Regions from separate parts of the Stenotrophomonas sp. YJH_SMC_57 genome, predicted to be linked through region 2. Evidence: riboswitches for the same ligand, from Rfam matches in the RefSeq annotation. Region 2 holds a riboswitch; the other holds the start of a gene.

Region 1 (11,754 bases), on a different contig from region 2:
AAGGCCAACGAACGCTCGCTGACCCAGCTCAACAGCTGGATCGAGCAGGCCGCCAAGTTCGACGGCAAGCCGATGAGCGAGGACAGCAAGCGCGCGATCCACCTGCTGAAGCTGATGTCCTCGATGCCGGCGCCGCGTGACCCGGCCAAGCTGGCCGAGCTGACCCAGATCGCTACCCGCATGGAAGGCAGCTACGGGGCCGGCAAGTACTGCACCGATGCCAACGATCCGAACTCCTGCCGCCAGCTGGGCGAACTGGAGCAGGTGCTGGCGCGCAGCCGCGACTACGACAAGCAGCTCGATGCCTGGCAGGGCTGGCACAGCACCACCAAGAGCATGCGCGGCGATTACCAGAAGTTCGTCGGCCTGGTGAACGAAGGCGCCAAGGGCATGGGCTTCACCGATGCCGGGCAGATGTGGCGCAGCGGCTACGACATGCCGCCGGAGCAGATCGGCCCGGAAACCGACCGCCTGTGGGAACAGGTCAAGCCGATGTACGAGCAGCTGCACTGCTACGCACGCGGCAAGCTGGACAAGACCTATGGCAAGGACAAGGCGGAAGTGGGCAATGGCCTGATCGCCGCGCACCTGCTGGGCAACATGTGGCAGCAGGACTGGTCGAACCTGTGGGATCAGCTGGAACCGTACCCCGGTGCCGGCAGCCTGGACATCACCGCAGCGCTTGAAAAGCAGTACCAGAGCAACCTGAGCGCCGCGCTGGCCAAGGCCGGCAAGGATGCCAACGTGGCCGCGCAGTACAAGGCGCAGCGCGAGGCCGAACTGCGTACCGCCAGGCAGATGACCGAGCGCGCGCAGGACTTCTACGTGTCGCTGGGCATGCCCTCGCTGCCGCAGTCGTACTGGGAAAAGACCCAGTTCATCAAGCCCGATGACCGCGACGTGGTCTGCCACGCCAGCGCCTGGGACATGAACATGGAAGGCGATGTGCGCACCAAGATGTGCATCAAGCCGAACGAAGAGAACTTCACCACCATCTACCACGAGCTGGGCCACATCTATTACGACCTGGCCTACAACCCGCTGCCGCCGCTGTTCCAGGGCGGTGCCAACGATGGCTTCCATGAAGCGATCGGCGACACCATCGTGCTGGCGATGACCCCCAAGTACCTCAGCTCGATCGGCCTGGTCGATGCGCCGACCGAGAGTCGTGAGGCGGTCATCAACAACCAGATGCGCATGGCGCTGTCGGGCGTGTCGTTCCTGCCGTTCGGGCTGATGATCGACCGCTGGCGCTGGGGCGTGTTCGACGGTTCAATCACCGCCGACAACTACAACAAGGCGTGGTGGGACCTGAAGGCCAAGTACCAGGGCGTGGCCCCGGCCAGCCCCCGTGGCGAAGAGTTCTTCGACCCGGGCGCGAAGTACCACGTGCCGGGCAACACCCCGTACACCCGTTACTTCCTGGCGCGCATCCTGCAGTTCCAGTTCTACAAGGGCCTGTGCGATGCGGCCGGCTACAAGGGCCCGCTGCATGAGTGCACCTTCTACGGCAACAAGGAAGCCGGCCAGAAGTACTGGGCGATGCTGAGCAAGGGTGCCAGCCAGCCGTGGCAGGCCACGCTGAAGGAGCTGACCGGCAGCGACAAGCTCGATGCCGGCCCGATGATCGAGTACTTCAGCCCGGTCAACGAGTGGCTGAAGCAGCAGAACGAAGGCCAGATGTGCGGCTGGCAGGCCAACGCGGCCCCGGCGGCGAAATGAAAGAAGGGGCGGATCCGCAAGGATCCGCCCCTTTCTGGTAGTGCCGGCCGCTGGCCGGCAACTACGCGATGAAGACCCAACGGGCAGCCGGCCAGCGGCCGGCGCTACCGAAATGCCTGTCAGCTGTTCTTCTTCGCCGCCATCGCCGCGGCCAGCTCGGCCTTGAATTCCTCGAAGGTCTGGCCCTTCTCCTTCGCTTCGGCCTGCGCGGCATCGCGCAGCGCATCGGAGTACATCAGGCGCACCGGCGTGCCGTTGCGCTCGTGCAGTTCACCGGCCTGCATGATCAGCGCCAGCACCTGCGCAGCACTCTCGCTGTGGCCAGCGATGCGGCCGTCCATGCCCAGCACCCATTCGCCGTCGCGGCGCACGACCCCGGCCAGCAGGGTGCGCTGCGCGTCGCGCAGTTCGGCATGCGGCTCCACCGGCGAGGCCTGGGCTGCAACCTTGTTGGCGGCCTGCTTTTCCTGGCGACGGCGCTGGTCGCGGCGGGTCTTGGAGCTGGTGGACATGGTGCGGTACCGCGGCGAGGGGGGCGCAAGGATAGCGCACCCCGCCCGCCGGGCCACTTCACGCACGTTCGATCCTGCGCGATCAGTCCAGTACTTTGCCGTGCCGCCAGTAGCCCATGAAGGTGATCGAGCGGCGGTCCAGCCCGCAGTCGCGGACCAGATGCCGGCGGATCGCCATCACGGCCCCGGCCTCGCCCGCCACCCAGGCGTACAGCGGCCCGGCCACGCTGGCATCGGCCTGCTCCCAGAGGATCTGCGCATCGACGTCGATCTCCTCCAGCTCATCACCGGCGCCCACGCTCGAGGCCGCTGCCAGGCGTTGCTGCACCGCCTGCAGCAGGGGCTGCCCGTAGGCCGCCTGCCCGCGCGGCAGCCAGACCAGTTCGGCGCTGGCCGGCGCGGTCAGCGGCACCGCATCACCGGCCTGGGCGACTTCCAGCAGGGCCAGCGTGCGTGGCGGATCGGCCATGCCCGCCAGTTCCTCCAGGATGCCGGCCACGGCCGGCAACGCGGTCTCGTCGGCTACCAGCAGCACCTGGCCCACACCGGCCGGCGGCTTCCATTCCCAGCCTTCGCTGCTGTCGGCGCAGTCGGCATCCGGAGCGAGCAGCACCACACGGTCGCCCGGGCGTGCATGCATGGCCCAGCGCGAGGCGGGCCCGGTCACGCCGTGGATGACGAAATCGACGTCGACCTCGCCCTGCTCAGCGCGCAGCTGGCGGATGGTGTAGGTGCGCATCGGAGGGCGCTGGTCGTCAGGCAGGGCCCGGTAGCGCGGGTACCAGTCCTCGCCGCTGGGGACCTGCGGAAGGTCCTGGCCGGGCAAGGGGAAGAACACCTTGATGCGCTGGTCCGGGCCTTCGGTCTTCATCCGTGCCACGTCGGCACCGGTGAACACCATGCGGTCCAGCGAAGGGGAAAGCACGCGGCGCTCTTTCAGCGCCACCTCGAACAGGCGGTAGGTCTGCTGCGCAGCCATGGGGGAACCTCATGCAACGACATTGGATCGGCTGGCTGTCGTGCACCCCTGCACCGGCTGGCTGGAGTCCCCAGCCTAATCCGGTGGTGTTCGGTCGCAAGGGTTGCAGGCATCGCGCCCCGCCCTACCCCTGCGCGCTGCTCAATGGCCCGTGCAGGCTGCCTGCGCCACGCGTTCACGCTGGTGTTCCCAGTACCAGAACACGAATCCGACGGCGAAAAAGGCGGCCTGGCCCAGTGCCAGGTGCAACGGGCTGGCACTGAGCAGCGGCGATACCACGCCCGCCACCACGGTGCTGATCATCAGCTGCGCAAAGGCCTGCAGCGAAGACGCCAGACCACGCTGATGCGGGTACATGTCCAGCACCGCCAGCGCCAGGATCGGGAAGATCAGCGCCATGCCCATGCCACCCAGGAAAATCGGCAGCACCGCCCACGGCAGCACGAACTGCGGCGCCAGTGCCACGTAGCCGACGTTCAGCAGTACCGACAACGCGCAAAGCGCGAAACCGATGGCGACCTGGCGGGTGGGCGTGGTGTGCCCGGCCATGCGCCCCGACAGGAACGAGCCGGTGGTCATGCCGCCGATGGTAGGAATGAACAGCCAGGCGAATCCGCCCTCGCCCAGATGCAGATGCTGCATCACGAACACCGGCGCCGAGGAGATGTACAGGAAGATGCCGCCGAAGCCGATGCTGCCGGCCAGCGCCAGGCGCAGGAAGCGCGGGTTGAAGCCGATGCGCACGTAGTCGCGCATCAGCACCCGCGGCGACAGCGGCACCCGCGCCTCGACCGGATGCGTTTCCGGCAGGAAGCGTGCGGTGGCTGCCAGCAGCACCAGTGCGAACACCACCAGGAACCAGAAGATCAGTGGCCAGCCGGCGCCACTGAGCAGGATCCAGCCGCCGATGATCGGCGCGATCGCCGGGGCGATGCCGAACAGCATCGACACCTGGCTCATCAGCCGCTGCGCGTCATGCCCGTGGTAGAGGTCGCGGATCACCGCGCGGCCGACGATCATGCCGACACCCGCCGACAGGCCCTGCAGCGCGCGGAACGCCAGCAGCGTGGTCAGGTCGGTGGACAGCGCGCAGCCGACCGAGGCGCCGACAAACACCACCAGGCCGCCGAGGATCACCCGCTTGCGGCCCCAGGCATCGGACAGCGGGCCGTGCGCCAGGCTCATCAGGCCGTAGAACAGCAGGTACACGCTGATGGTCTGCTGCACCGCCACCTCGTCCACCGCCAGGCGCTGGGCCAGCTGCGGGAAGGCCGGGAAGATGGTGTCGATCGAGAACGGACCGAACATGGCCAGGCCGGCGAGCAGCAGGGCCATGCGGCGGGTGGAAGGAGCAACAGCGGCGGTCATGGGGAAGGCGTCCGGCAGGGCCATGCGCGGCACGCACGGCGGGCGCCGGTCCCCTGCAGCAGGGACGGCGCCAGATGAATTCGGGTATCCGCCCATCATAGGTGGGGATTGCGCCCGATGCCATGCAGCAGTGCACAAAACGTACGGACGGGCCATCGGCCATTCAGGCGCGGCCGCACCCGCCGGGGGCGGCCCACGGGCCCGCGACGGGCTATAATCGGCGGGCAACACGGTGGGAGAAGCGGAACACCGCTGCCGAAGGCGCAACGCCCGTAATCGCTCAGGCCCGATACCACCCGTAACACAACTCTGGAGAGACCGGTTCGATCCGGCGCCGAAGGGGCACGAAGCTGCGGCCAGCCGCACTTCCAAACTCTCAGGCAAAAGGACAGAGGGGCGCCCCGCAGACCGCCGACCGGCGGCTTGTGCCCGTGCGTGTGCCCTTTCCTGACGGATCCTTCGCCATGTCCCAGAACACCCCTTCCCTGCGTGAGCTCGAGCACCATTCCGCGTTCGTCGAGCGCCACATCGGCCCCAACGATGCCGAGATCGCGCAGATGCTCGACGTCGTCGGCCACGCGTCGCTGGATGCGATGACCGATGCCATCGTGCCGGCCAAGATCAAGTCGCCCGCACCGCTGGCACTGCCGGAATCGATGACCGAAGTGCAGGCACTGGCGAAGATCCGTGCGATCGCCGACAAGAACACCGTGCTGCGCAGCTTCATCGGCCAGGGCTACTACGGTACCCACACGCCGAACGTGATCCTGCGCAACATCCTGGAAAACCCGGCCTGGTACACCGCCTATACCCCGTACCAGGCGGAAATCTCGCAGGGCCGCATGGAAGCGCTGATCAACTTCCAGACCCTGTGCGCCGACCTGACCGGCATGGAAATCGCCAACGCCTCGCTGCTGGACGAAGCCACCGCCGCCGCCGAAGCGATGACCCTGGCCAAGCGTTCGGCCAAGTCGAAGTCGGACACCTTCTTCGTGCACGACGCCGTGCACCCGCAGACGCTGGAACTGCTGCGTACCCGCGCCGAGCCCATGGGCATCGTGCTGCGCGTGGGCACCCCGGCCGAAGCGCTGGAAGCGGAAGCCTTCGGCCTGCTGCTGCAGTACCCGGACACCTTCGGCCAGGTCGGCGACTACAAGGCGCTGGTCGATGCCGTGCACGCACGTGGCGGCCTGGTGGCCGTGGCCACCGACCTGCTGGCCCTGACCCTGCTGGCCGCCCCCGGCGAATGGGGCGCGGACATCGTGGTCGGCAACAGCCAGCGTTTCGGCGTGCCGTTCGGCTTCGGTGGCCCGCACGCCGCGTTCATGGCCTGCCGTGACGCCTACAAGCGTTCGATGCCGGGCCGCCTGATCGGCGTCTCGGTGGATGCGCAGGGCAACCCGGCCTATCGCCTGACCCTGCAGACCCGCGAGCAGCACATCCGCCGCGAGAAGGCCACCTCCAACATCTGCACCGCGCAGGTGCTGCTGGCGGTGATGGCGTCGATGTACGCCGTCTACCACGGCCCGGACGGCCTGACCCGCATCGCCCGCCGCACCCACCGCCTGGCCTCGATCCTGGCCGCGGCGCTGCGCACGGCCGGCGTGCAGGTCGGTGGCGACTTCTTCGACACCCTGCATGTCACCGGCGTGCACGCCGATGAGATCCACGCCAAGGCCCGCGCCGCCGGTTACAACCTGCGCGCGATCGACAGCGACTCGGTCGGCATCAGCCTGGACGAGACCGCCACCCGCGCCGACGTGGTCGCGCTGGCTGCCGTGTTCGGTGCGCAGGCCGACGTCGACGCACTCGATGCCAGCACCGCCGACGCGCTGCCGGCCGGCCTGCTGCGCCAGTCCGCGTTCCTGACCCACCCGGTGTTCAACACCCATCACAGCGAGCACGAACTGCTGCGCTACCTGCGCTCGCTGGCCGACAAGGACCTGGCGATGGATCGCACGATGATCCCGCTGGGCTCGTGCACGATGAAGCTCAACGCCACCGCCGAGATGATTCCGGTGACCTGGCCGGAGTTCTCGCAGATCCATCCGCTGGTGCCGGCCGACCAGGCGCTGGGCTACAAGGAACTGATCGACACGCTGGAAGCGATGCTGGTGGAGTGCACCGGTTACGACGCGGTCAGCCTGCAGCCGAACTCCGGCGCGCAGGGCGAGTACGCTGGCCTGCTGGCGATCCGCGCCTACCACCGCTCGCGCGGCGAAGGTCATCGCGATATCTGCCTGATTCCGGACTCGGCGCATGGCACCAACCCGGCGTCGGCGCAGATGTGCGGCATGAAGGTGGTGGTGACCAAGACCGACGCCAACGGCAACGTCGATGTCGAGGACATCCGCCTCAATGCCGAGAAGTACAGCGACCGCCTGGCCGCGATCATGATGACCTACCCGTCCACGCACGGCGTGTTCGAGGAAGAGGTGGTGGAGATCTGCGAGATCATCCACCAGCACGGCGGCCAGGTGTACACCGACGGTGCCAACATGAACGCCCTGGTCGGCGTGGCCAAGCCGGGCAAGTGGGGTTCGGACGTTTCGCACCTGAACCTGCACAAGACCTTCTGCATCCCGCACGGCGGTGGCGGCCCGGGCGTCGGCCCGTGCGCGGTCAAGGAGCACCTGGCCCCGTTCCTGCCGGGCAAGCTGGGTGACCACGGTCCGGTCGGCATGGTCAGTGCGGCCAGCTTCGGCAGCGCCTCGATCCTGCCGATCAGCTGGATGTACATCGCCATGATGGGCAGCGAAGGCCTGCGCAAGGCCACCCAGGTCGCGCAGCTCAACGCCAACTACATCGCCAAGCGCCTGGCCCCGCACTTCAAGACCCTGTACACCGGCCGCAATGGCCTGGTGGCGCACGAGTGCATCCTCGACGTGCGTCCGCTGGAAAAGACCAGCGGCATCGGTGCCGAGGACGTGGCCAAGCGCCTGATCGACTTCGGCTTCCACGCCCCGACCCTGAGCTTCCCGGTGGCCGGCACGCTGATGGTCGAACCGACCGAGAGCGAATCGCTGCACGAACTGGATCGCTTCATCAACGCGATGATCCAGATCCGCGAGGAAATCAGCGCGATCGAAGACGGCCGCCTGGACCGCGAGGACAACCCGCTGAAGAACGCACCGCACACGGCCACCGCGGTGACCGCCAGCGAGTGGACCCATGCCTACCCGCGCGAACTGGCCGCCTTCCCGCTGGCCAGCCTGAAGCAGGGCAAGTACTGGCCGCCGGTGGCGCGCGTGGACAACGTGTACGGCGACAAGAACGTGATGTGTGCCTGCATCCCGGTCGATGCCTACAAGGACGATGAAGTCGAGGCCTAAGCCTTCGATCCATCGGAAATGAAAACGGCCCGCGCATGCGGGCCGTTTTTTCAAGGGCGTGTGGACCAAGGTCCACACCCACAAAGATCCGATCACGGGTCCGGCATCTGCCCCAGGCTCAACTGCCAGGACACGCCGAAGCGGTCCTGGACCCAGCCATAGCGGTTGCTGAAATCGTAGTCACCCACCGGCATCAGCCAATGGCCGCCCTCGCCCAGCACGCGCGCCGCGCGCTCGAACTGCTCGGCGCCGGCACACTCGACGAACAGCGAAATCGAGGGCGAGAATGTGAAGTCGTGTACGTCCAGGCTGTCAAAACACAGGTAATGGGTGCCGCCGAGCAGGAAGATGGCCTGGCGGACCTGGCCAGGCACGCCGGCACCGGGCCCCTCCGGGTGGCGTTGCAGCGCCAGCAGCCGGAAATCGGCAAAGGCCTCGGCATACAGGGCCAGGGCGGCTTCGGCCTGGCCGGTGAACATCAGGAACGGACGGCTGCGCAGCATGCGGAACTCCTGTTCGACGGGCCGGTGACGGCCCACGCGATCAGCATCGCACGTCGGATGTGCAGCCCCCGTGGTAGTGCCGGCCGCTGGCCGGCAGCTTCCATCACGCCTCGCGCATCCGCCGCGCAATGGCGCTGCCAGCGGCGATGCTGGCGGTCAGTGCCACCATCGACAGGAACTGCAGGCGGGTGTGCGACTCACTCAGCAGCAGGCCGAAGATCAGCGCCAGGATCGCCAGCGCACAGCAGGTCAGCCATGGGAAACCGGCCATGCGGAACGGCAGGCGCGTGCCCAGGCGATCCGCGCGCCGACGCAGCACCAGCTGCGAGACCAGCGACAGCGTCCACACCAGCAGGCAGGTGGAACCGACGATGTTCAGCAGCACCGGCAGTACCCGGTCCGGGAACAGCAGTTCCATCACCGTGGCGGCAAAGCCGAACAGCACGCTGGCCAGCACGGCGATCACCGGCACCTGGCGCGGATCGGTCCAGCCGAGCACGGCCGGGGCTTCGCGGCGCTGCGCCAGCGAATACATCATGCGCGAGGCACCGTAGAGGTTGGCATTGAGCGCCGACAGCAGCGCGATCACCGCGATCAGGGTGATGGCGGTGCCCGCACCCGGAATACGGGCGATATCCAGCACCGCGGCGAACGGCGACTTCAGCGCCTCGCTGGTCCACGGCACCACGGCGATGATCACGCTCAGCGAGCCGATGTAGAACACCAGGATGCGCCAGGCCACGGTTCGGATCGCACGCGCGATGCTGCGCTCGGGGTCTTCGGTTTCAGCGGCGGCGACGGCCACGATCTCGGTGCCGCCGAAGGCGAACACCACCACCAGCAGCGCCGCACCGATACCGGCCAGGCCCTTCGGCGCAAAGCCGCCGTGGTCGGTGAAGTTGCTCAGGCCCGGTGAGGTCACCTGCGGCAGCCAGCCCATCAGCAGCGCCACACCAATGGCGATGAACGCCAGGATCGCCACCACCTTGAGGATCGCGAACCAGAACTCGAACTCGCCGAAGTTCTTCACCCCGAGCAGGTTGATTGCGGTGAAGAACAGCATGAACGCCAGCGCCGCCATCGGTACCGGTATCGCTGGCCACACCGTGGCCAGCAGGCCGGCCGCACCCACCGCCTCGGCGGCGATCACGATCACCAGCTGCACCCACCACAGCCAGCCGACGGTGGCGCCGGCCGTGGCGCCCATGGCGTCGGCGGCGTACACCGAGAACGCACCGCTGGTCGGTTTGGCCGCCGCCATCTCGCCCAGCGCGTTCATCACGATGATCACCAGCGCACCGGCCACCAGGTAGGACACCAGCACCGCCGGACCGGCCGCCTGCACACCCACGCCCGAGCCGAGGAACAATCCGGCGCCGATGGCGCTGCCCAGGCCCATCATGATCAGCTGGCGGGGCTTGAGCGAATGTCCGAGGCGGGACGGCGAAGCGGTCGGAATCGAATTGGGCATCGGCGGGGCTGGCGGCGGGCTACAGGGGCGACACCTTACCCTGTCCCATGCCCGCGGGGATAGGCACAGCGCAGCAGGCGGCTCAGGCCAGGGCGGGCTCGCCGACGTTCCCACCGATACGGGCCCGATAGGCACGCGGCGAGAAACCGGTTTCAGCCTTGAACTTGCGGGTGAACGCACTCTGGTCGCTGAAGCCGCAGGCCTGGCCGATGCAGGCGATGGTGTCGTCACCGTGCAGCAGGTGCATGGCCATCTGGATCCGCAGCCGGGTCAGCACCTGCTGCGGGGTCATCTGGAACACCTTGCGGAAGCTGCGCTCCAGCTTGGACAGCGAGAAGCCGGTGATATCCAGCAGGGTCTGCATGCGCACGTTCTCGGCGTAATGCGCATTGAGGTGGGCCAGGGCCAGCCGCAGCTGCTCGTACTGGGTGCCGAGGCTGTCCTTCTGGCCGAGGTCGCGGGAAATGCCGATCAGGCCCTCGATGGCCCCATCGACCAGCAGCGGGCGCTTGCAGGTCAGGCACCAGCCCGGTTCGCGGTTGGCGAACAGGTGCAGCTCCATCAGGTTCTCGATCACCTCGCCGGACAGCACGCGGGCGTCCTGGTCGACATAGTCCGCACTGAGCCCGGTCGGGTAGATCTCGGCCGCGGTGCGCCCGATCACATCCTTGCGCGCGCGCAGGCCCAGCCGCCGCAGCATGGTCTGGTTGACGTGGGTGTAACGCCCCTGGCGGTCCTTGATGAAGAACAGCACATCCGGGATGGCGTCGAACAGGGCTTCGATGTCGGCGGGTTCGACTCGCATGCGGCAAGCATAGCCGAGGCGGCCTTGCCGGTGCGATCACCCTTGCGGGACTTGTGCTTAACGCCGCCAGGGCCACCGTGGGGGCCAGCCCCCACCGGAGACCCTGCCATGCCACGCGGTGACAAATCCGCCTATACCGACAAGCAGAAGCGCCAGGCCGAGCACATCGAAGAGAGCGAGCGCCAGCGCGGTGCCAGCGAAGGCACGGCCGAGCGCATCGCCTGGGCCACGGTGAACAAGCAGGATGGGGGTGGCAAGCGCAGCGGCAGCGCGCGCAAGAGTGCCGGGAAGACTGCCAGCAAGGCCACAACGAAGAAGACCGCCGCAAAGAAGGCTCCCGCTCGCAAGGCAGCGGCAAAGAAGGCCAGCACCGCTGCTTCGCGCAGCGCGGCCGCGAAGAAGGCAGCCAAGACCCGTGCCGCGAAGAAGAGTGTGCGCAAAGCGGCGGCGAAGAAGGCGGCGCGCACCCGCGCCAGTGGCTGATCGCGAGCCATCCACCGGAACGCGGCCGCAGTGCCCTGCGGCCGCACAATTTCAACGGAAGTGACCTGCTCAGGCCGCGCGACGTGGCACGGCGGAAGCTGCTGCGCCTTCCACCTTGAACACCGACACCGACGTAGTCAGCGCATGCGCCTGTTCTTCCAGCGCGCGGCTGGCGGCGGTGGCTTCTTCCACCAGCGCAGCGTTCTGCTGGGTGACCTGATCCATCTGCACCACCACCTGGTTGACCTGCTCGATACCGGCGGCCTGCTCCTTGCTCGCCGCAGCGATGTCGCTCATCAGCTGCGTGGTGCGCGAACTGGCCTGGGCCACGCGTGCGATCGCAGCTTCGGATTCAACGGTCACTGCCAGGCCACTCTTCACCTTGGCGGCAGCATCTTCGATCAGTTCCTTGATCTCCTTGGCGGCGACACCGGCGCGCTGCGCGAGCGTGCGCACTTCGCTGGCGACCACGGCGAAGCCACGGCCCTGCTCGCCTGCGCGGGCGGCTTCGACTGCAGCGTTCAACGCGAGGATGTTGGTCTGGAACGCAATGCCATCGATCACCGTGGAGATTTCCGA
Region 2 (11,754 bases):
TTGATGGCCTGCAGCGCGAAGGCCTGCTGCAGCGTCGCAGTGATGCCGAGGATGGCCGCCGCCTGCAGATCGTACTGACCGCAAAGGGCACGCGCCTGGCGGAAACCCTGTTCGAACGGCATACGCAGTGGATCGGTGGCCTGTTCGATGGCCTGGATGCGTCCGAGCAGCAGCAGCTTTCGCAGCTGCTGCACAAGGTCTGGCTGCACACCGACGCCGGGCGCGGGAGCAGGGCATGAGCGCGATGACCACGCAACGCCTGCACGCGCTCAACAGCGGCCGCGTTGCGACGACCCATCTGGCCGAGTGCCTGGCGGTGGACTTCGGTGAGTTGCTGCGGTGCGTGGCGCCGTCGCTTGAACCGGCAGCGCTGCAGCGCATGTGCGACGCTGCAGGCAAGGGCATCACCCAGCGCATGGCCCTGGCCGCGCAACTGCTGCGTGAGGCGGGGCAGGGCGCGCCTGCGCTCTGGCAGCATCACAACTCCGATACCGTGCGCGGCTGGGCCTGCTACCTGATCGGCAGTGATGCCCGTGCAACCTTGGCAGAGAAGCTGCAGCAGATGCGCACGCTGGCCGATGACCCGCACTTCGGCGTGCGCGAATGGGCGTGGCTGGCGTTGCGCGCGGACATCGTTGCTGCGCCGTTGCAGGCGCTTGAGCACCTGCGCCCTTGGACGCAGGAAGCATCGCCGTACCTGCGCCGGTTCGCCTGCGAAGCACTGCGCCCGCGCGGTGTCTGGGCCACGCATGTCGCGCTGTTCAAGCAGCATCCGCAACAGGCATTGCCGCTGCTGGAGGCACTCGCCGACGACCCCGAACGCTACGTGCAGGACTCGGTCGGCAATTGGCTCAACGATGCCGGCAAGACGCAGCCGCAATGGTTGCGTGACCTGTGCGTGCGCTGGCAGCACGAGCACCCCAATGCTGCCAACGCCTACATCCGCAAACGCGCATCGCGCTCGCTGCGGTAGCGCCGGCCACTGGCCGGCTACCCCGGACCATTCAAGCGGGCATGGCACATGCGCCTGTCACCCAGACACGGTAAACAGTGCATTGCCCATGTCCGTCCGCAGGGAAGTTGATCATGCAGAGCACGCTCCAGGTCACGCTGTTCGGTCCTCTGGGTGAAACCCCGGCGTTGCAGCTGCCGGAACACGAGGGGCCGTCGGTGGCCATTCCCGAAGCGGTGCTGCGGCGGCTGGTCTCCGATCTCTACACCGCGCGCTCGCTGCTCAACCCCGAGCAGCTGGATGAGGCCAGGCAGGAGCTGGGTCGGGTGCTGGAGCGCTGGGCCGACATCCATGAAGGCCTGCTGCTGGATGTGGAAGTGCATGGCAGATGAGCGACTTCGTGTGGTTGCCGCCGCACGGGCCGGGCCGGCGCGCACCTCGCTGAACCGCGTCCCCAGTTGCGGATGAAACATTTTGCACTGCGCAAAAGCTGTGCTATCAATACACCCCATGAACGCAGCCGCCACCCGCTTTTACTGGTATTACTTTCCGAAGCCTCTGGCGGAGGAAGGACTGCGCTCACCCTGAAGAAAGCTTCAGACGCATTCCCGAAAGCCGCCAGCGAACCTGGCGGCTTTTTTCATGCCGCCACGCTGGGGACCCCCAACGTTCCGGAGAACCCCCGCAATGCCCCCGCACACCGACGACCTGCGTATCCGCACCATCGAACCGCTGACACCGCCTGCCCAGCTGCTGGCGATGCTGCCGTGTGACGATGAAGCCTCCGACACCGTCAGCGCCTCGCGCGCGGCCCTGCACCAGATCCTGCATGGCCGCGACGATCGCCTGGCCGTGGTGGTCGGCCCGTGCTCGATCCACGATCCGCACGCTGCCATCGAGTACGCCCAGCGCCTGAAGCCACTGCGCGATGCGCTGGCCGGCGAACTGGAAATCGTCATGCGCGTGTACTTCGAGAAGCCGCGTACCACGGTGGGCTGGAAGGGTCTGATCAACGACCCGGACCTGGACGGCAGCTTCAGGATCGACAAGGGCCTGCGCATCGCCCGCGGCCTGCTGCGCGACATCAACAAGCTTGGCCTGCCGGCCGGTGTCGAATTCCTCGATGTGATCTCGCCGCAGTACATCGCCGACCTGGTGGCCTGGGGCGCGATCGGTGCACGCACCACCGAAAGCCAGGTGCATCGTGAGCTGGCGTCCGGGCTGTCGTGTCCGGTCGGCTTCAAGAACGGCACCGATGGCAACGTCAAGATCGCTGCTGACGCGGTGGGGGCTGCCTCCAATCCGCATCATTTCCTGTCGGTCACCAAGCAGGGCGGCACCGCCATCGTGTCGACCACCGGCAATCCGGATTGCCATGTGATCCTGCGCGGCGGCACGCAGCCGAACTACGACGCAGGCAGCGTCGCCGAGGCCTGCCAGGCGCTGGCCAAGGCCAAACTGCCGACCCGCCTGATGATCGACGCCAGCCACGCCAACAGCCTGAAGAACCCGGACAACCAGCCGAAGGTGATCGACGACATCGCCGTTCAGCTGGAAGACGGCGAACAGCGCATCGTTGGCGTGATGATCGAGAGCCATCTGGTCGGTGGCCGCCAGGAACTGGTGGAAGGCCAGCCGCTGGTCTACGGGCAGAGCATCACCGATGGCTGCCTCGACTGGGATACCACCGTGACGGTGCTGGAGCGACTGGCTGCGGCCGTGCGCGCCCGTCGTGAAGTGAAGGTGTCCGAAGCCGCCTGATGGAAGCCGCTTGAGTGCGGCACGTGTGTGGATGGTGGCCAGCGCCTGCGGGGGTGCGGCCGCGATCAGGGCCGGTCGGAGTTGGAGGCCGGCCCATCTGCACCGGCGATGCGCCTGGCGCTGCGCATGAGCGACAGCGCCAGGTACATCGCCGGGGTGGCAGGATCCACCGCCTGCGTGGATGCCGCCCTTTGTAGCGTCGAGCCATGCTCGACCATCGCGCGAAGCGCGGGCGATGCAGTAGATCCACGCCATGCATGGATATCGACAAGCCATGCGACAGGATTTCGGAAAAGTTGTATGGAGTCTCTCTGCGGGTTGGGCCGAAGATCAAGGTCCCACCCGCACTGGACGCCATCAATGCATGTCTTCCCTGACGACAGTCCGCAGAGCGTGAAGTCCCGCTCGATCTCCCGTGAGGCGGCCGTGGCGCTTGTACGCTCGAGGGGAGGTGGGATTGCCGAGAGGATGGTGTCGGTCATCGAGGACTGGTTTGAGCCCTCTTCTGCTTCGAAGACGGCTGACCTGCTTGCGGAGCTTGATGAAAGAATCGAAAGCTATCGCCACCAGGGAGATCAGACGCTTCTGCGTACTACCCTCAAAGCACGGGCGATGATCGCGGCATCTGCCGACAGAGAGCCGGATGAGCGCGAATCCGTGTTCAAGGTGGTTCCCGCCGCCTCCCTCGTCGGCAATTGGAAGTCGGACTGCAGAACGCACTGCGTGATCGTCGATGGCGATCTGTGCGTGGAGGGAGTGCTGGCGCTCAACGATGTGAATGAGGCACTTTGTATGATCATTCTTGGAAACCTCAAGACCCGGAATCTTGAGTGTGGTGGCTGGCTGTTTGTACGGGACGATCTCGACTGTGAGCATCTCCACGCTTGCTCGCTCAACGATGGAATACTGGCCGTCGGCGGAAACGTCAGCGTGCGGACCTTTCTCGAGGCAGGCACCTATACGCATGTGGAGGGCGATCTCCGGGCGCTGTTCCTTTCCACCGTTCGGAACGAGATCGTTGTTGAAGGCCAGATCCACTCCCCGGAATTCAATAGAAGATCAGAGCCTGACTACCTGTCTGGATGGGTTGATCCCGGGTTGCTTGAAGAGATCGAAGTCGATTGCAGCAACGGTGGGATCCCATGGAATGTCTATCCGTCAGAGGCCTACCGGCGGCGCATCCTGGCAGGGGAGAGCCCGATGAGTGTCAACCTGCAGGGTTGAACCACGAGGCCCCACGCCTGGTACACAGCATTCAATGCACCTCGTCGTGGTACACGAACTTCGGCATTTCCCAGCGGTAGTGGATCGCCAGCAGGCGCAGCGCGAAGCCGCCGCCGAGGCAGCACAGGATCGCGGTCGCGTCGGCCACGCCCCAGTGCAGCAGCAACAGGTACACCGCGCCGGTCAGCAGCGAAATGATCGCGTACAGCTCCTTCTGGAAAATCAGCGGCACCTCGTTGCAGAGGATGTCGCGCAGCACGCCGCCGAACGCGCCGGTCAGCATGCCGGCGATCAGCACGATGGGCGTGGCGTGGCCGGCCTCGCGCGCGATCGAGCAGCCGATCAGGGTGAAGGCGATCAGGCCCAGCCCGTCGAGCACCAGGAAGGTGCGGCGGAAGTGGTGCATCCAGCGCGCCACCCAGGTGGCGATCAGCGCCGCGCACACGGTGAAGGCGAGATACTCGGGATGCTTCACCCAGCCCAGCGGATAGTGGCCGAGCAGGATGTCGCGCAGCGAGCCGCCGCCGAGGGCGGTGACGCAGGCGATCATGACCACGCCGAACAGGTCCATGCGGCGGCGGCCGGCGGACAGCGCGCCGGTCATGGCTTCGGCGGAAATGGCGATCAGGTAGATGATGGACAACAGCATGGGGCAGGCTCCGGGCGCGGTGGGGCCGGCCATGCGCGACTACCGCCACTGCCTGCGCAATGACGGGATGACGATGACCGGTGCCGCTCCCGCTGTCCTTTTGCCTGAGAGTTCAGCGGCGTTGGCCGCGTGCCCCTTCGGCGGATCGTCCCGGGCGTGCCCGGTGACCTCTCTCCAGCTCGGCGAGTCGAATGCATGGTTGGTGGGATTCCAGCCCACCGGCCTGAGCGATCATGGGAGCCTGCGCCTTCGGCGGGCGCCAGCGCGGCGCCTCTCTCCTGCATTCGGGCGCCAGTATATCCGCTGCAGTGCAGCACGGCATAATCCGGCCATGGCCCCGTCCCTCCGCCCGTGGTTCCTGTACCTGCTCGAATGCCGCGATGGCAGCTATTACGCCGGGATCAGCACCGACGTGGAGGCACGCTTCGCTGCCCACCAGGCCGGCAAGGGCGCGCGCTACACCCGGGCCCGCCCGCCGCTGCGCGTGCTGGCCGTGCGCGAGTACCCCGACCGGGCCGCCGCCTCGCGCGCCGAATGGCAGCTCAAGCAGCAGCCGCGCGAACGCAAGCTGGCCTGGCTGCTGGCACCCGCCGGAACGCTGCTGTAGATCCACGCCCACGCTCGGTTCCGGCCTGCCGGCATCGCCGGACCAATAGATCCACGCCATGCGTGGATGGGCTACCCGGCCCATGCGATGATCGCCCCGCGCCCAGAGCTGGAGACCCGGATGTCCACGATTGCCCTGCTGTTCGCTCTTTCCGCATCATCAAGTCCCGCCGCCGACCCGGCCACGATCGCGGCCATCGAAGCCACCTGCCACGACTACGTCGACGGCCAGCTGGAAGCCGATCCGCAGCGCGTCGCCCGTTCCCTGCATCCGGACCTGGCCAAGCGTGCCGTGCTCGGCGATACACCCGACGAACGCCTGGGCCTGCGCCGCATGTCGAAGGAAGAGCTGGTCTCGCTGACGAAGCAGGGCGCGCTGAAGACCCCGAAGGATCAATGGGACCGCCGCTGCACGGTGCTGGACGTAACCGGCAATGCAGCCTCGGTACGACTGGAAACCCCGTGGTTCGTCGACTACTTCCACATGGGGCGCTTCGACCAGCGCTGGGTCATCGTCAATGCGTTGTGGTACCCGAAGCCGAAGGCGCAGTAGAGCCGAGCCTACGCTCGGCTTCTACACTCCGCGCGAAGTGCAGCCGAGCATGGCTCGGCTCCACAGGAACATGCACGCGGCCCTACCGCCTTGGCCGTCGGTCTTCCTGGTCATCACCGAAGATGATGCGTGCGCTGCGCTGGTAGCTCCAGTACGCCACCGCCCAGTTCAGCAGCACCACGATGCGGTTGCGGAAGCCGATCAGGAAGAACACGTGCGCGGCCAGCCAGAACCACCAGGCCAGGATGCCCGACAGCTGCAGCCGGCCCAGGTGCACGATCGCGGCCATGCGGCCGATGGTGGCCAGGTTGCCGTAGTCGGCGTACTTGAACGGACCGGGTTCGGCCTTGCCATGCAGGCGCGCGCGGATCACCTCGGCCACGTACTTGCCCATCTGCTTGGCGGCAGGGGCCACGCCGGGCACCGGCTTGCCATTGGCCTGGTTCAGTGCGGCCAGGTCACCGGCCACGAACAGTTCCGGATGATCGGGCAGCGTCAGGTCCGGTTGCACCTGCACGCGTCCGGCGCGGTCCAGCGGCACGTCCAGCGTGCGCGCCAGCGGCGAGGCGGCCACACCGGCAGCCCACACCACGGTGCGGGCCGGCACGAACTGCTCGCCCAGCTTGAAGCCCTGGCTGTCGATGTCGCTCACCGGGGTGCCGGTCAATACTTCCACGCCCAGCTTTTCCAGCTGCCGGCGCGCCTTCAGCGAAAGCACTTCAGGGAACGAGGACAGCACGCGCGGGCCGGCCTCGACCAACCGCACCTTGGCGCTGGCCGGGTCGATGTGGCGGAATTCGTTGCGCAGCGTATGCCGCGCGATCTCGGCCAGCGTGCCGGCCAGTTCGACACCGGTGGGGCCGCCACCGACGATGGCGAAACTCAGCCACGCGGCCTTTTTCGCCGGGTCCGGTTCGGCCTCGGCGCGCTCGAACGCCAGCAGCAGTTTGCGGCGCAGTGCGATGGCATCGTCCAGGGTTTTCAGGCCGGGCGCATCATCGGCCCATTGGTCGTTGCCGAAGTAGGCGTGGGTGGCGCCGGTGGCCAGCAGCAGGCTGTCGTAGTCCAGCGTGCTGCCATCGGCCATGCGGATCTGCCGGGCCTGCTTGTCGATGGCCACTACTTCGCCGAGGCGGACTTCCACATTGCGCTGGTGGCCGAGGATATGGCGCAGCGGTGCCGCGATGTCCGGCGCGGACAGGCCGGCGGTGGCCACCTGGTACAGCAGCGGCTGGAACAGGTGATGGTTGCGGCGGTCGACCAGGGTGATGCGTATGCGCTCGCGGGCCAGGGCACGTGTGGCCCAGAGACCGGCAAAACCACCGCCGACAACGACCAGGTGGGGGACGCGCTCACGACTCATCGACTCACTCCAGTGGGGGCATTGGGGGAAGCGCCTGGCATCTTCGCACGGCGGCCGCCTGTCACGTCAGCGCCCGCGTGGATCGGCGATACTCGGGTTCAGGCAACGTCCCGTGAGGAGCCCATGAGCGAACCGGAAAAGCGCATCGCCCTGTTGATCGACGCCGACAACGCGCCGGCCTCGAAGATCGACGAGGTGCTGGCCGAAGTGGCCCGCTACGGCGTGGCCAACGTGCGCCGCGCCTATGGCAACTGGAAGAGCCCGCGGCTGAAGGGCTGGGAAGCGGTGCTGCACGAGTATGCGATCCGCCCAATCCAGCAGTTCGCCTACAGCAAGGGCAAGAATGCCTCGGACATGGCGATGGTGATCGATGCCATGGACCTGCTGTACGCGCGCAACCTCGATGGATTCGCCATCGTCTCCAGCGATGCCGATTTCACCCCGATGGTGATGCGGCTGCTGACCGATGGCGTGAAGGTGTACGGCTTCGGCGAGAAGAAGACACCCGAACCGTTCGTCAACGCGTGCTCGAAATTCACTTATCTGGAGGCGCTGGGCCAGACCCACGCCAGTGTGCCGGATGCCGAACAGGCCTCCAGCGAACAGGCCTCCAACGAACCGGTCACCAACGACGATGCACGGCCGCGCAAGAGCGGTGCGGAAATGCGCAGTGACACCCGGCTGGTGAAGATGCTGCGTCGTGCGGTGTCGGCGGCCGAGGGTGAGGATGGCTGGTCGCACCTGGGCCCGGTCGGCAGCCAGATCGGCAACCAGGCGTCGTTCGATCCGCGCAACTATGGCTACGGCAAGCTGAGCGATCTGTTGGCGGCGATCGGCCTGTTCGAACTGAAGAAGGACGGCAAATCCTCCTACGTACGCGCGCTGCCCAAAAAGAACAGGTAGTGCCGGCCGCTGGCCGGCAGCGTCCAGATGCCAGATCCCGCATCCGGCACGCACACACCCACACCGATCAGGCGTATCGTTGCCGCTCGCATTGCCAGCAGGGAATACCCGCATGTTGAAGATCTGGGGCCGTCGCAATTCCAGCAACGTCCGCAAGGTGCTGTGGTGTGCCGAGGAGATCGGCCTGCCGTACGAGTCCATCGAAGTCGGTGGCAGCCACGGTGGCACGCAGACGCCGGAGTACCTGGCGATGAATCCCAACAGCCTGGTGCCGGTGATCGAAGATCACGGCCTGCCGCTGTGGGAATCCAACGCGATCGTGCGCTACCTGAGCGCGCGCTACGCGCTGGGCACGCTGTACGCCGAAGACCCGATGCAGCGCGCCCAGGCCGAGAAGTGGATGGACTGGAGCACCTCGCGGATGGCGCCGATCTACAGTGACCTGATCTGGGGCATCATGCGCACCGCGCCGGCCGATCGTGACGAAGCGCGGATCAATGCCGCCATCGTGCGTGCCGGTGACTACCTGGCGATGGCCGATGCCACCCTGGCCCGGCAGCCGTGGCTGTCCGGTGATACGTTCGCGATGGGCGACATCCCGCTGGGCTCGCTGATCTATGCCTGGTACGAACTGCCGATCCAGCGCCCGGAACTGCCGCACCTGGCGGCCTGGTATGCGCGCCTGCGCGAACGGCCGGCCTACCAGCGCGGCGTGATGTCACCGCTGACGTAAGCGGTGGCGTTGGGCGTAGCGTCGAGCTTGCTCGACTGCGTCTGGCGCACGGCAGTCGAGCAAGCTCGACGCTACGCAGTACCGGTTGCCAGACCTCAATACAGATCGGTCGGATCCACATCCAGCGACCAGCGCACCTTGCGCGCTTCCGGCAGCGCATACAGCTGCGGCACCAGCTGTGCCAGCACGCCGTGCAGTGGCGGCCGCTGCAGTGCCGACAGCAGCAGCTGCGTGCGCTGGTAACCGGCACGGCGCGGCATCGGTGCCGGCATCGGCCCGTAGGCCTCCACCACGTTCTGCTCGCCCAGCAGCTGCCGCGCCGCCAGCAGGAAGGCGTTGGCGTGCTCGACCTGCTGCGCTTCCGCGCGCATCAACGCCAGGTGCGCGAAGGGCGGGAAACCGGCGGCCTGGCGCTGGTTCAACTCGGCCTGCGCGAACGGGTGGTAACCACCGTTCACCAGGGTCTCCAGCAGCGGATGCCCGGGATGATGGGTCTGCAGCCAGACTTCGCCCGGGTCGCGTGCACGGCCGGCACGGCCGGCCACCTGGATCAACTGCTGCGCCAGTTTCTCACTGGCACGGAAGTCGGCCGAGAACAGGCCCTCATCGATGCCCACCACCACCACCAGGGTCAGCTTGGGCAGGTCGTGGCCCTTGGCCAGGATCTGCGTGCCGACCAGGATGCCGGGCCGGTCGCCCAGCTTCGCCAGCTGCTGCTCCAATGCATCGCGGCGCGAGGTCGTGCCACGGTCGATGCGCACCACCGGGAAATCGCCGAAGGCCGCAGTGAGATGTTCTTCCAGGCGTTCGGTGCCGATACCCTGCGGTTGCAGCGCCAGGCTGCCGCAGGCCGGGCATGCCAACGGTGCCGGCTGCCGTGCACCGCAGTGATGGCACTGCAGGCGCCGGCCACCGCCATGCACGGTCATCGGTGCATCGCAGCGGTTGCACGGTGCGGTCCAGCCACAGTCGTGGCACAGCAGCACCGGCGCATAGCCGCGGCGGTTCTTGAACACCAGCACCTGCTGGCCACGCTGCAGGTGCTCGCCGATGCCCGCCAGCACATCGGCCGAGAGACCGTCATGCAGCGGCCGCTTGCGCACATCCAGAATGCGTACGCGAGGTGGCCGTGCATCGCCGGCGCGCTGTTTCAGGCGCAGGTGGGTGTAGCGCCCGGCATAGGCGTTGTGCAGCGTTTCCAGCGAGGGCGTGGCGCTGCCCAGCAACACCGGAATGCCCAGTGCCTTGGCCCGCACCAGGGCGAAATCGCGCGCGTGGTAGCGGATGCCGTCCTGCTGCTTGTAGCTGCCGTCGTGTTCCTCGTCGACGATCAGCAGGCCGGCCTGCGGCAGTGGCGTGAACACCGCCGAACGCGTGCCGACGATGACCCGTGCCTCGCCGCGCGCAGCGGCGGCCCAGACGCGCGCGCGCTCGTTGTCGTTCAAACCCGAATGCAGTGCGTGCACGGCGATGCCGAGGCGGCCGCGAAACCGCGCCAGGGTCTGCGGGGTCAGGCCGATTTCCGGCACCAGCACCAGCGCCTGCCGGCCCTGGGCCAGGCACTGGATGATCGCCTGCAGATAGACCTCGGTCTTGCCGCTGCCGGTCACGCCATCCAGCAGGAACGGCTGGAAGCCTTCGGCGGCGTTGATCGCGGCCACGGCCTCGGCCTGGTCCGGATTGAGCGTGGGGCCGGGCAGCGGCTGCGCGTGCTGCGGCGCCACGCTCAGCGCAACGCGCTCGGCCAGCTCGCGCTTGGCCAGGCTGCGCGCGGCAGTGCGCCAGTCCTGCATGCGCTCGCCCAGCACGTCCTCATCCACCACGGCCTCGGCCAGCAGCTCAGCCAACTGGCGCGGGCGGCTGCCGGCGCGCAGCTTTTCACGCTGGGCGCGACCTTCGTGGGTCAGCTGCCAACCCCAGTGATGGGTCTCGGGCAGGGCCTCGCCATGGCGCAGCGGGCCGGGCAGGGCAGTGCTGAGGACCTCGCCCAGCGGTGCGTGGGTGTAGCGCGCCAGCCATTGCAGGCTCTGCCACAGCTCGCCCTGCAGCAGCGCTTGCGGGTCACACCAGGCCAGCGCCTGGCGCAGTCCCTGGCCGTCGTCGGCCTGGCCGTGGCCAACCACCACGCCGACCAGCTCGCGGTTGCCGAACGGCACCTTCACGCGGCAGCCGACCACCACCGCAGGGGCGTCGCCCTCCGGCGACAGGTAGTCGAACAGGCGCGGCAGCGGGACGGGCAGGGCGACCTGCAGGGTCGGAATCGGTGAAAGCATCGGGCCAGTGTAACGGGCCATGCGCGCACGAATGGCACGGCCGGGGGCGCCGGAGCGACGGCGGTTGAATCATAAATGTCACCTAAATATCGGTGTCCATTGGAGATTCAGTCTTATCCACATGTTCTGTGGATAACGTTGTGCGTTACCGGTCGACGGGCGCGCAGGAGGCCGATGGCGACGGCCTCACGCTTGGGTTGGTCAAAAAATCGCCACATGAGAAAATCAATATAAATCAATAAGTTGAGTGTGAAACATTGCTGAAACAGAGTGGATTCAGCTGGATGCCCCAGTTTTGCCCGAGGGGGGCGTGGTGCTGTGCACAACCTGCAGCACGAAGTGCAAGCGGGCGCAAGTCCTACGGGCGTCGATGGCCTGCCGCTATCATGCCGGCAGACCTTTGGAGTGACCGATGACGGCTGTGCCCGCCCCTGTTTCCTCGACCGCGGCCGGCGCGCTGTCGGCGTTCCTGCGTGGTGTTGAACGCCGTGCCCTGGTGGTGGCTGAACTGCAGTGCGGTGATGCCGCCCGCGCCGAGCAGACCCTGGTGGCGGTGATGCGCGCCTTTGCCGCGGTGGCCAGCGACCTGCCGATGGCGCAGTGGCCGACCCGCTTCTGGACCCTGCTGGGCCAGCGCCAGGCACTGCGTGAACCGATGGGCGGCCAGTGGGCGCCGCCGCTGGCCGCGCTGGGCGGCATGGACCCGCTGCCGCGCCTGGCATTGTTGCTGCGGGTAG

Evidence for each region. A riboswitch is a leader RNA that binds a small molecule or an ion and turns the genes downstream of it on or off. The one in region 2 is predicted to bind glycine.
Region 1: it holds a riboswitch for glycine, as region 2 does, so the genes downstream of both, gcvP (aminomethyl-transferring glycine dehydrogenase) here and AC5P7U_RS05150 (trimeric intracellular cation channel family protein) in region 2, are expected to answer to the same signal.

The regions. Positions count from the first base shown of each region.
Region 1 covers NZ_JCAFSZ010000001.1:177,919-189,672, forward strand. Annotated here, with positions in the region: gene AC5P7U_RS00795 (M2 family metallopeptidase) at 1-1,722, shown strand, start outside; gene AC5P7U_RS00800 (hypothetical protein) at 1,842-2,234, opposite strand; gene AC5P7U_RS00805 (siderophore-interacting protein) at 2,317-3,213, opposite strand; gene AC5P7U_RS00810 (multidrug effflux MFS transporter) at 3,355-4,581, opposite strand; glycine riboswitch at 4,881-4,983, shown strand; gene gcvP (aminomethyl-transferring glycine dehydrogenase) at 5,046-7,913, shown strand; gene AC5P7U_RS00820 (VOC family protein) at 8,006-8,416, opposite strand; gene AC5P7U_RS00825 (amino acid permease) at 8,520-9,887, opposite strand; gene AC5P7U_RS00830 (helix-turn-helix transcriptional regulator) at 9,970-10,692, opposite strand; gene AC5P7U_RS00835 (hypothetical protein) at 10,801-11,175, shown strand; gene AC5P7U_RS00840 (methyl-accepting chemotaxis protein) at 11,245-11,754, opposite strand, start outside.
Region 2 covers NZ_JCAFSZ010000003.1:233,187-244,940, forward strand. Annotated here, with positions in the region: gene AC5P7U_RS05125 (MarR family winged helix-turn-helix transcriptional regulator) at 1-239, shown strand, start outside; gene AC5P7U_RS05130 (DNA alkylation repair protein) at 236-973, shown strand; gene AC5P7U_RS05135 (hypothetical protein) at 1,087-1,344, shown strand; gene AC5P7U_RS05140 (3-deoxy-7-phosphoheptulonate synthase) at 1,640-2,713, shown strand; gene AC5P7U_RS05145 (hypothetical protein) at 3,074-3,937, shown strand; gene AC5P7U_RS05150 (trimeric intracellular cation channel family protein) at 3,969-4,586, opposite strand; glycine riboswitch at 4,671-4,774, opposite strand; glycine riboswitch at 4,788-4,877, opposite strand; gene AC5P7U_RS05155 (GIY-YIG nuclease family protein) at 4,918-5,193, shown strand; gene AC5P7U_RS05160 (nuclear transport factor 2 family protein) at 5,314-5,745, shown strand; gene AC5P7U_RS05165 (NAD(P)/FAD-dependent oxidoreductase) at 5,828-7,108, opposite strand; gene AC5P7U_RS05170 (NYN domain-containing protein) at 7,232-8,011, shown strand; gene AC5P7U_RS05175 (glutathione S-transferase family protein) at 8,124-8,744, shown strand; gene AC5P7U_RS05180 (primosomal protein N') at 8,840-11,017, opposite strand; gene AC5P7U_RS05185 (hypothetical protein) at 11,430-11,754, shown strand, end outside.